3 regions of the Macrococcoides bohemicum genome follow, and region 3 is predicted to be linked to each of the others. Evidence: a T-box and tRNA genes for the amino acid it is inferred to sense, from the RefSeq annotation. Region 3 holds a T-box; the other regions hold tRNA genes.
The links. A T-box is a leader RNA that pairs with one kind of tRNA and senses whether it is charged. The one in region 3 lies ahead of HT586_RS08325 (valine--tRNA ligase), so its partner is inferred to be a tRNA-Val.

Region 1 (3,275 bases), 680 kb from region 3:
GGGCCGTGTCTCAGTCCCAGTGTGGCCGATCACCCTCTCAGGTCGGCTATGTATCGTTGCCTTGGTGAGCCGTTACCTCACCAACTAGCTAATACACCGCAGGTCCATCTATAAGTGACAGCAGAACCGTCTTTCACTATTGCTTCATGCGAAGCTAAATATTATCCGGTATTAGCTCCGGTTTCCCGAAGTTATCCCAGTCTTATAGGTAGGTTACCCACGTGTTACTCACCCGTCCGCCGCTAAAATCGAGAGGTGCAAGCACCTCTGTCAATTCGCTCGACTTGCATGTATTAGGCACGCCGCCAGCGTTCATCCTGAGCCAGGATCAAACTCTCCATAATAGTTTGTTTGATAATGCTCTTTGATTGCTTATGGCAATCACTCTTGGGAGTGAACTAAGTTCACTCAAATTATTGGAATTAACGTTGACATATTGTCATTCAGTTTTCAATGTTCATCTTAAAATTTTATGGTGGAGACTAGCGGGATCGAACCGCTGACCTCCTGCGTGCAAAGCAGGCGCTCTCCCAGCTGAGCTAAGCCCCCAAAATTATTAAGTAAGTCGGGAAGACAGGATTCGAACCTGCGACCCCTTGGTCCCAAACCAAGTGCTCTACCAAGCTGAGCTACTTCCCGTTATTAATAAACGCGCCCGAGAGGAGTCGAACCCCTAACCTTTTGATCCGTAGTCAAACGCTCTATCCAATTGAGCTACGGGCGCAAAAAAATAAAATTAAATGGTGCCGAGGACCGGAATCGAACCGGTACGGTAATCACTTACCGCAGGATTTTAAGTCCTGTGCGTCTGCCAGTTCCGCCACCCCGGCATTTAATTTTCTTAATGGAGCGAAAGACGGGATTCGAACCCGCGACCCCAACCTTGGCAAGGTTGTATTCTACCACTGAACTACTTTCGCATATTAAGTTTTAATATTAAAATATTAAAATAATGGTGAGCCATAGAGGATTCGAACCTCTGACCCTTTGATTAAAAGTCAAATGCTCTACCAACTGAGCTAATGGCTCAAAGAAATGGTGCCGGAAAAAGGACTTGAACCCTCAACCTACTGATTACAAGTCAGTTGCTCTACCAGTTGAGCTATTCCGGCATAATAAATAAATGGTGGAGGATGACGGGCTCGAACCGCCGACCCTCTGCTTGTAAGGCAGATGCTCTCCCAGCTGAGCTAATCCTCCTGGGTATATATTGCCCGGCAACGTCCTACTCTCGCGGATCGTAAGACCAACTACCATCGGCGCTAGAGAGCTTAACTTCTGTGTTCGGTATGGGAACAGGTGTGACCTCTCTGCCATCATCACCAGACAAATTTTCAATACTTATATAAGTATAACAGCTTCGAAGATTATTTCAATAGTAAATTTTACACTGTGTTCATGAACTTTACAATTGATTAACTTTCTTAATATGTCACTCGTTGTAAGCGACTTTTTAATAATACGCAATTTGAATTGTAAAGTCAACGCTTTTTCTTTATTTTTTTCTATTTTTTAAAAGAAAGTAAATTCTGATAATTTTTACAGAATAAAAAAGACTCTAAATCCTTGATAGATAAGGATTTAGAGTCTTTTAAGTATGATTCGATTATTTATGTCTCATATAAGGGAATAATAATACGTCACGAATAGATGCACTGTTTGTCAGCAGCATCACTAAACGGTCAATACCAATTCCTAACCCACCTGTTGGCGGCATACCATATTCTAATGCTTCAATGTAATCTTCATCCATCTCATGTGCTTCATCGTTACCTGCAGCTTTTTCTTCCATTTGTGCTAAAAAACGTTGTTTTTGATCGATTGGATCATTTAATTCTGTAAATGCATTTGCATGTTCGCGTCGTACGATAAATAATTCGAAACGATCTGTAAAGCGTGGATCTTCTGGATTTTGTTTAGCAAGTGGAGATACTTCCACTGGATGTCCATAAATAAATGTAGGCTGCACTAAGTTTTCTTCTACTTTTTGTTCGAAGAATTCATTTAAGATGTGACCGTATTTCATATTCGGTTTAACTTCAACACCGTGTTCTTTAGCAAGACTATGTGCTTCTTCGTCAGTTTTCACTTCATAGAAATCAACACCTGTGTATTCTTTAACAGCATCAACCATATGCCATCTACGCCATTTTGGTGCTAAGTTAATTTGTTCGCCTGCATAATCAACAGTTGTAGAACCTGTAACTTTTTCAGCAATATGTGCTACCATTTCTTCTGTTAAATCCATAATATCCTTATAGTCTGCATATGCTTCGTATAATTCAATCATCGTAAATTCAGGATTATGTCGTGTTGAAATACCTTCATTACGGAATACGCGACCGATTTCATATACTTTTTCTAATCCACCTACGATTAGACGTTTTAAGTGTAATTCAATGGCAATACGCATATAAAGTTCCATATCAAGTGCGTTATGATGTGTAACGAATGGACGTGCAGCAGCGCCACCAGCGATTGTATGCATCATTGGTGTTTCAACTTCTAAGAAACCTTTCGTATTTAAGTAGCTACGCATTTCCTGAATGATTTTACTACGCGTAATGAAAGTTTGTGTTGACTCTTCACTTGTGATTAAGTCTAAATAACGTTGACGATAACGTTGTTCAACATCCTGTAATCCGTGGAATTTATCCGGTAATGGACGAAGTGCTTTTGATAATAGTGTAAACGACTTGGCTTTAACAGAAAGTTCTCCAGTGTTCGTTTTGAACATCACACCCTCAATACCAACGATATCGCCTAGATCAGCATTGTTCCATAATTCGAACTGTTCGTCACCAACTGCATCTTTACGAACATAGATTTGAATTTGTCCATCTAAATCTTTAACGTGAGCAAATCCCGCTTTACCTTTACCGCGTTTTGTCATGATACGTCCAGCGAAAGATACTTTTGATTCTTCTTCTTTATCATGTAATTCTTCTTTAGAAAAAGCATCCCAATCTGCTTTTAACGAAGCAGAAGTTGCTGTTCTCACAAATTTTTGACCAAATGGATCGATCCCCTGGTCTAATAAATCTTGCATTTTTTGACGACGTACCAACATTTGGTCGTTTAATTCTTCTGTCATTTCATTACACTCCTTCTGCGATTTTAGATTCTTCATTTTTCTCTGCTTCAATAACATATGTTTCGAATGATTTAAGTATATCAACTAATTCGTCGCGTGTCTCAGCTTGATTGATTAACTTACGTGCTTTACCATTCCCACGAATCCCTTTTAAATACCATGATGCATGTTTACGCATTTC
Region 2 (3,275 bases), 1.1 Mb from region 3:
AGAAAGATCCTACTAAACCAACAGCTTGCTCTGCTGTCTTGTTATAAATATCGATTAAAGGATTCACCTCTACGATTTCAAATGAAGTAATTTTTTCACTATCATTTAATAACTCTAATGCAAAGTGACTTTCACGATATGTAATACCACCTGGCACTGTTGTTCCTGTTCCTGGTGTTTCTACAGGATCTAAAGCATCAACATCTAATGATAAATGGATGCCATCACATTTATCTAAATAAGCTAATGTTTCCGCAATCACTGTACCAATACCTAAACGATCGATATCAGCCATCGTATATGTTTTAATACCTACTTCTTTAATGTATGCTTTCTCGCCTTCATCAAGATCACGCATACCGATTAATACGATATTTTCTATTTTCACTTTATTCTTATACCCACCGATATTAACTAAATCTTCATGACCATCTCCGATTAAAGCTCTTAGTGGCATGCCATGAATGTTACCAGACGGTGAAGTTTCATCGATATTTAAATCACCATGCGCATCATACCAGATTACACCTAAATTTTCATAATGCTTAGCAATACCGCTGATAGTACCCATTGCAATTGAATGGTCTCCACCAATGACAACAGGATAATTACCTTTTTGTACTACCCCATCAACTTTTTCACAAAGTGATTCACAGAATGTGGTAACCTCTTCTAAATTACGAAGACCACCTTGTTCTGATTTATATTTTTTCATATCAATTGCTGGTAATTCCACATTACCCTGGTCAATAACTGTATGACCTATATTTTCTAATCTTTCAATTAATCCAGCATAGCGCATAGCATCTGGTCCCATATTCACCCCTAGTTTACGTTGACCAAAAGCACTTGGCGCTCCAATAATCTCGATTGTCTTATTCATTATGTATTCCCCTTATTCCATAAATTTTTAAATAATCTGACTACTTTAATTTTATACAACATAAAGCGAATATACAATATTTTTATGCATAAATGAATAAAATGGATATTTATGTATAATATTGATAAGCTATACACTGATAATAATGAATTTATGAGAAAAAAGACCACAAAAAAAGCACCCTATACAGGATGCTTAATGATGAGCCATAGAGGATTCGAACCTCTGACCCTTTGATTAAAAGTCAAATGCTCTACCAACTGAGCTAATGGCTCTAAAAAATGGCTGGGCTAGCTGGATTCGAACCAACGAGTGACGGAGTCAAAGTCCGTTGCCTTACCGCTTGGCTATAGCCCAATAAGATGGTGGAGGGGGGCAGATTCGAACTGCCGAACCCGAAGGAGCGGATTTACAGTCCGCCGCGTTTAGCCACTTCGCTACCCCTCCGTATATGTATGCTGATTGTTTCCAAAAATGGTGGAGGATGACGGGCTCGAACCGCCGACCCTCTGCTTGTAAGGCAGATGCTCTCCCAGCTGAGCTAATCCTCCAAATGGTGACCCCTACGGGATTCGAACCCGTGTTACCGCCGTGAAAGGGCGGTGTCTTAACCGCTTGACCAAGGGGCCTAAATGGCTCCACAGGTAGGACTCGAACCTACGACCGATCGGTTAACAGCCGATAGCTCTACCACTGAGCTACTGTGGATAAATATAAAAATTGCCCGGCAACGTCCTACTCTCGCGGATCGTAAGACCAACTACCATCGGCGCTAGAGAGCTTAACTTCTGTGTTCGGTATGGGAACAGGTGTGACCTCTCTGCCATCGTCACCAGACAAAGTATATTAAAGGTATTGTACCTTCAAAACTAGATAAACTTAAGAAGAAATATGATGTACCAAACATCACCGTGCAAAAAATCTATATCCAGCTTCAGCTTCGCTGTCTTTCATCATTTTCTAAACTTCCATTCCAGCTGCGCTGTCAGTCAGTTTATCAAAAATGAATCAAGCCATAACGCTCGCTTACGCTTTTAACATAAAATTGATTAAGTCTTCGATCGATTAGTATTCGTCAGCTCCATACATTACTGTACTTCCACCTCGAACCTATTAACCTCATCATCTTTGAGGGATCTTATAACCGAAGTTGGGAAATCTCATCTTGAGGGGGGCTTCATGCTTAGATGCTTTCAGCACTTATCCCGTCCATACATAGCTACCCAGCTATGCCGCTGGCGCGACAACTGGTACACCAGAGGTATGTCCATCCCGGTCCTCTCGTACTAAGGACAGCTCCTCTCAAATTTCCTACGCCCACGACGGATAGGGACCGAACTGTCTCACGACGTTCTGAACCCAGCTCGCGTACCGCTTTAATGGGCGAACAGCCCAACCCTTGGGACCGACTACAGCCCCAGGATGCGATGAGCCGACATCGAGGTGCCAAACCTCCCCGTCGATGTGAACTCTTGGGGGAGATAAGCCTGTTATCCCCGGGGTAGCTTTTATCCGTTGAGCGATGGCCCTTCCATGCGGAACCACCGGATCACTAAGTCCGTCTTTCGACCCTGCTCGACTTGTAGGTCTTGCAGTCAAGCTCCCTTGTGCCTTTACACTCTGCGAATGATTTCCAACCATTCTGAGGGAACCTTTGAGCGCCTCCGTTACTCTTTAGGAGGCGACCGCCCCAGTCAAACTGCCCGCCTGACACTGTCTCCCACCACGATAAGTGGTGCGGGTTAGAAAGTCAACACAGCCAGGGTAGTATCCCACCAACGCCTCCACGTAAGCTGACGCTCACGCTTCAAAGGCTCCTACCTATCCTGTACAAGCTGTGCCGAATTTCAATATCAGGCTGCAGTAAAGCTCCACGGGGTCTTTCCGTCCTGTCGCGGGTAACCTGCATCTTCACAGGTACTATGATTTCACCGAGTCTCTCGTTGAGACAGTGCCCAAATCGTTACGCCTTTCGTGCGGGTCGGAACTTACCCGACAAGGAATTTCGCTACCTTAGGACCGTTATAGTTACGGCCGCCGTTTACTGGGGCTTCAATTCGTAGCTTCGCTAATGCTAACCACTCCTTTTAACCTTCCAGCACCGGGCAGGCGTCAGCCCCTATACGTCACCTTACGGTTTTGCAGAGACCTGTGTTTTTGATAAACAGTCGCTTGGGCCTATTCACTGCGGCTCTTCAAGGCTTGCACCCTAAAAAGCACCCCTTCTCCCGAAGTTACGGGGTCATTTTGCCGAGTTCCTTAACGAGAGTTCGCTCGCTCACCTTAGAATTCTCATCTTGACTACCTGTGTCGGTTTGCGGTACGGGCACCTAATTTCTAACTAGAGGCTTTTCTTGGCAGTGTGAAATCAACGACTTCGCTACTATAATTT
Region 3 (3,275 bases):
ATTACCATTATTATTACTAGCATTATTAGCAATCTTAGCTTTAAGTTTCTGTAATAATAAAGATGATGATGATAAAGACAAAACAGATTCAGAAACTAAAACAGAAGAAAAAGCGACAACAGAAGAAGTAGAAACTACTGAAGATGCTACAACTGAAGAAGCTTCAATCAAAAAATTCGATCTTGCAACAATCACAAATTTTGATTTAGCTGCATAATGATAACTAATAGGACTCAATATGAGTCCTATTTTTTGTGTTATAAGCAATTAATATGTTTTATTTTATTTTCTTCTATATATTAATAGTAACAAAGGTTATTTTAACGTATTAAATTTGATGGAAGTGTTTTTTATGAGTTATATATTACTATTTTTAATGAGCATTATTTTCAGTTTGATTTTAGATCAGATAGGTATGATACTACCATGGTTATTTGGACCGATCTTAGCTACTATAATTCTCAGGAAATTTACCTCATTAACATATAGGTGGCCTAAGTGGCTTGGAGACATAGGTCTATATATATTAGGTGCACAAATAGGTGTGTCTTTTACAAAAGAGATATTTGTAGATATCGCGGGTGATTTCCTGTCTGTTATATTTTTAAGTGTAATGATTTTATTGAGTGCTATAATGATTTCATTTGTTTTTAAACGCATTGTTAATTGTACAACTGAAACTGCTTTACTGGCGTCCATTCCAGGTGCATTAAATCAAATGATCGTTATGGCAGAAGAAAATAAAAATGCCAACATCTTAGTTGTAACACTTGCACAAACGTCTCGTTTACTGTTCGTAATTATGATTGTGCCGTTTATTTCTAGTATGACTTCAGACAATCATGAACGTTATCAAATTAATAAAGCAAAGCAAGTATTTGAAGTATTAACGCTTGATCAAATTGTAATGATTGTTGCGATGATTGCTGCAGGTATATATATTTTAAAGCTTATCCATTTTCCTGTGCCAGATATGTTAGGTCCGACATTTGCTATTTTAATCTGGAATTTAAGTACGGGATTAAATTTTACTGTTCCGATGTCATTGATAAACTTTGCACAATTATTGTTTGGTGTACGTATTGGACTGCAAATGTATGATTTATCTAGTCAGATAAATAAAAGATTGTTTATAGGGATTTTTATTCAAAATATATTACTTATTATTTGTGCCATTTTTTTGAGTATCGTTATCAATATTTTTACAGATCATAACTTTAACGATGTATTCTTAAGTGCAGCGCCAGGAGGTATGGCACAGATAATCGTAGTCGCACTTGAGACAGGGGCAAATGTTGCGATGATATCAAGCTATCATATTTTTAGGATCTTTCTTATCTTATTAATTGTAGCGCCAATTATGTCCTGGTACTTAACGCATAGACTGAATAGTGATATAGGCAGTGCTGATTGACAGTTAAATGATAATCTTATACAATATGTTTAACTAAATATTCCTACAGGAAGAGTAGTTAGATGGATATCCAAGAGAGTGCATGGACGGTGGAAATGCATATTGAAATTTAGCGAAGGTAGCCTGACTTGAATGTACTTTGAACTTAAGTAGAGGTACACGTGCGAGAGCGTTAATCGAAACGAGTGCAGCGTAAGCTGAATTTAGGTGGTACCACGGTTATCCCGTCCTAGTGTTATAGGACGGGATTTTTTTGCAGGAAATTTTGGACAATATATATTGGAGGAATGACCATGGATACAAAATACAATCCACAGCAAGTAGAACAAGGACGATACCAGGAATGGTTAGATAAAGGTTTATTTAAAGCAACTGAAGACGATGACAAGAAGCCGTTTACTATAGTGATTCCGCCACCGAATGTTACAGGTAAATTGCATATTGGGCATGCATGGGATACTACTTTACAAGATATTATTACGCGTATAAAACGCATGCAGGGTTATAATACATTATACTTACCAGGAATGGACCATGCAGGAATAGCGACACAGGCCAAAGTTGAAGCGAAGTTACGTGAAGAAGGTATTTCACGTCATGATATTGGTCGTGCAAAATTTTTAGAACATACGATGGATTGGAAAGAAGAATATGCAGGTTTTATTCGTGATCAATGGGCGAAACTTGGATTAGGATTAGATTATTCTCGTGAACGCTTCACTTTAGATGAAGGATTAAGTGAAGCGGTTAAAGAAGTTTTCGTTAAAATGTATGATAAAGGTTTAATCTACCGTGGCGAGCGTATTATTAACTGGGATCCAGCAGCGCGAACTGCATTAAGTGATATCGAAGTAATACATGAGGAAGTTGAAGGCGCATTCTATCATATAAAATATCCATATGCAGAAGGTGAGGGATTTATTGAAATTGCAACAACACGTCCTGAAACATTACTAGGTGATACTGCTGTTGTTGTACATCCAGAAGATGAACGATATAAAGATGTAATCGGTAAAACAGTTATCTTGCCAATCGTTGAACGTGAGTTACCTATTTTAGGTGATGATTATGTAGAGATGGATTTTGGTAGTGGTGCAATGAAAGTTACTCCAGCGCATGATCCAAATGACTTTGAAATCGGTAATCGTCATAATCTGGAACGCATCAATGTAATGAATGAAGACGGTACGATGAACGAATTAGCTGGTAAATATGCTGGTATGGACCGCTTTGAATGTCGTAAGGCGCTTGTGCAAGACTTACAGGATGCTGGTCTGATGATTAAAATTGAGAAACATATGCATCAGGTTGGTCATAGTGAAAGAAGCGGCGCGATTGTAGAACCTTATCTTTCAAAACAATGGTTCGTAAAAATGGCTCCTTTAGCAGAACAATCATTAAATTTTCAAAAGACAGATGAAAAAATTGAATTTGTTCCGCCACGTTTTGAAGGAACATTTAACCGCTGGATGGAGGGTATCCATGATTGGTGTATATCACGTCAGTTATGGTGGGGACATCAAATTCCTGCATGGTATCACAATGAAACAGGAGAATTATACGTAGGTAAAGAAGCACCTGTTGATAGTGAAAACTGGACACAGGATGAAGATGTTCTAGATACTTGGTTCTCAAGTGCATTATGGCCTTTCTCTACTCTTGGCTGGCCAAATGTGGATGCTGAAGATTTCAAACGTTTCTATCCGACTAATGTGCTTGTTACAGGTTATGATATTATCTTCTTCTGGGTTGCACGTATGATCTTCCAGGGTATTGAATTTACAGAGACGAAACCTTTTAATGAAGTATTGATTCATGGGCTAGTACGTGCTGAAGATGGCCGTAAAATGAGTAAATCATT

Region 1: it has a tRNA-Val gene. The T-box ahead of HT586_RS08325 (valine--tRNA ligase) is inferred to sense a tRNA for this amino acid. The anticodon was not compared.
Region 2: it has a tRNA-Val gene. The T-box ahead of HT586_RS08325 (valine--tRNA ligase) is inferred to sense a tRNA for this amino acid. The anticodon was not compared.

What each region holds. Positions count from the first base shown of each region.
Region 1 covers NZ_CP054482.1:2,278,837-2,282,111, forward strand. The annotation lists rRNA gene HT586_RS11880 (16S ribosomal RNA) at 1-344, opposite strand, end outside; tRNA gene HT586_RS11885 (tRNA-Ala) at 474-549, opposite strand; tRNA gene HT586_RS11890 (tRNA-Pro) at 566-639, opposite strand; tRNA gene HT586_RS11895 (tRNA-Arg) at 651-724, opposite strand; tRNA gene HT586_RS11900 (tRNA-Leu) at 742-830, opposite strand; tRNA gene HT586_RS11905 (tRNA-Gly) at 846-920, opposite strand; tRNA gene HT586_RS11910 (tRNA-Lys) at 954-1,029, opposite strand; tRNA gene HT586_RS11915 (tRNA-Thr) at 1,037-1,112, opposite strand; tRNA gene HT586_RS11920 (tRNA-Val) at 1,125-1,200, opposite strand; rRNA gene rrf (5S ribosomal RNA) at 1,213-1,327, opposite strand; gene lysS (lysine--tRNA ligase) at 1,607-3,094, opposite strand; gene dusB (tRNA dihydrouridine synthase DusB) at 3,099-3,275, opposite strand, start outside.
Region 2 covers NZ_CP054482.1:472,090-475,364, reverse strand. The annotation lists gene rocF (arginase) at 1-883, opposite strand, end outside; tRNA gene HT586_RS02585 (tRNA-Lys) at 1,086-1,158, opposite strand; tRNA gene HT586_RS02580 (tRNA-Gln) at 1,166-1,240, opposite strand; tRNA gene HT586_RS02575 (tRNA-Tyr) at 1,247-1,330, opposite strand; tRNA gene HT586_RS02570 (tRNA-Val) at 1,359-1,434, opposite strand; tRNA gene HT586_RS02565 (tRNA-Glu) at 1,438-1,512, opposite strand; tRNA gene HT586_RS02560 (tRNA-Asn) at 1,517-1,591, opposite strand; rRNA gene rrf (5S ribosomal RNA) at 1,606-1,720, opposite strand; rRNA gene HT586_RS02550 (23S ribosomal RNA) at 1,929-3,275, opposite strand, start outside.
Region 3 covers NZ_CP054482.1:1,603,752-1,607,026, reverse strand. The annotation lists gene HT586_RS08335 (hypothetical protein) at 1-217, shown strand, start outside; gene HT586_RS08330 (AbrB family transcriptional regulator) at 338-1,414, shown strand; T-box leader at 1,450-1,649, shown strand; gene HT586_RS08325 (valine--tRNA ligase) at 1,702-3,275, shown strand, end outside.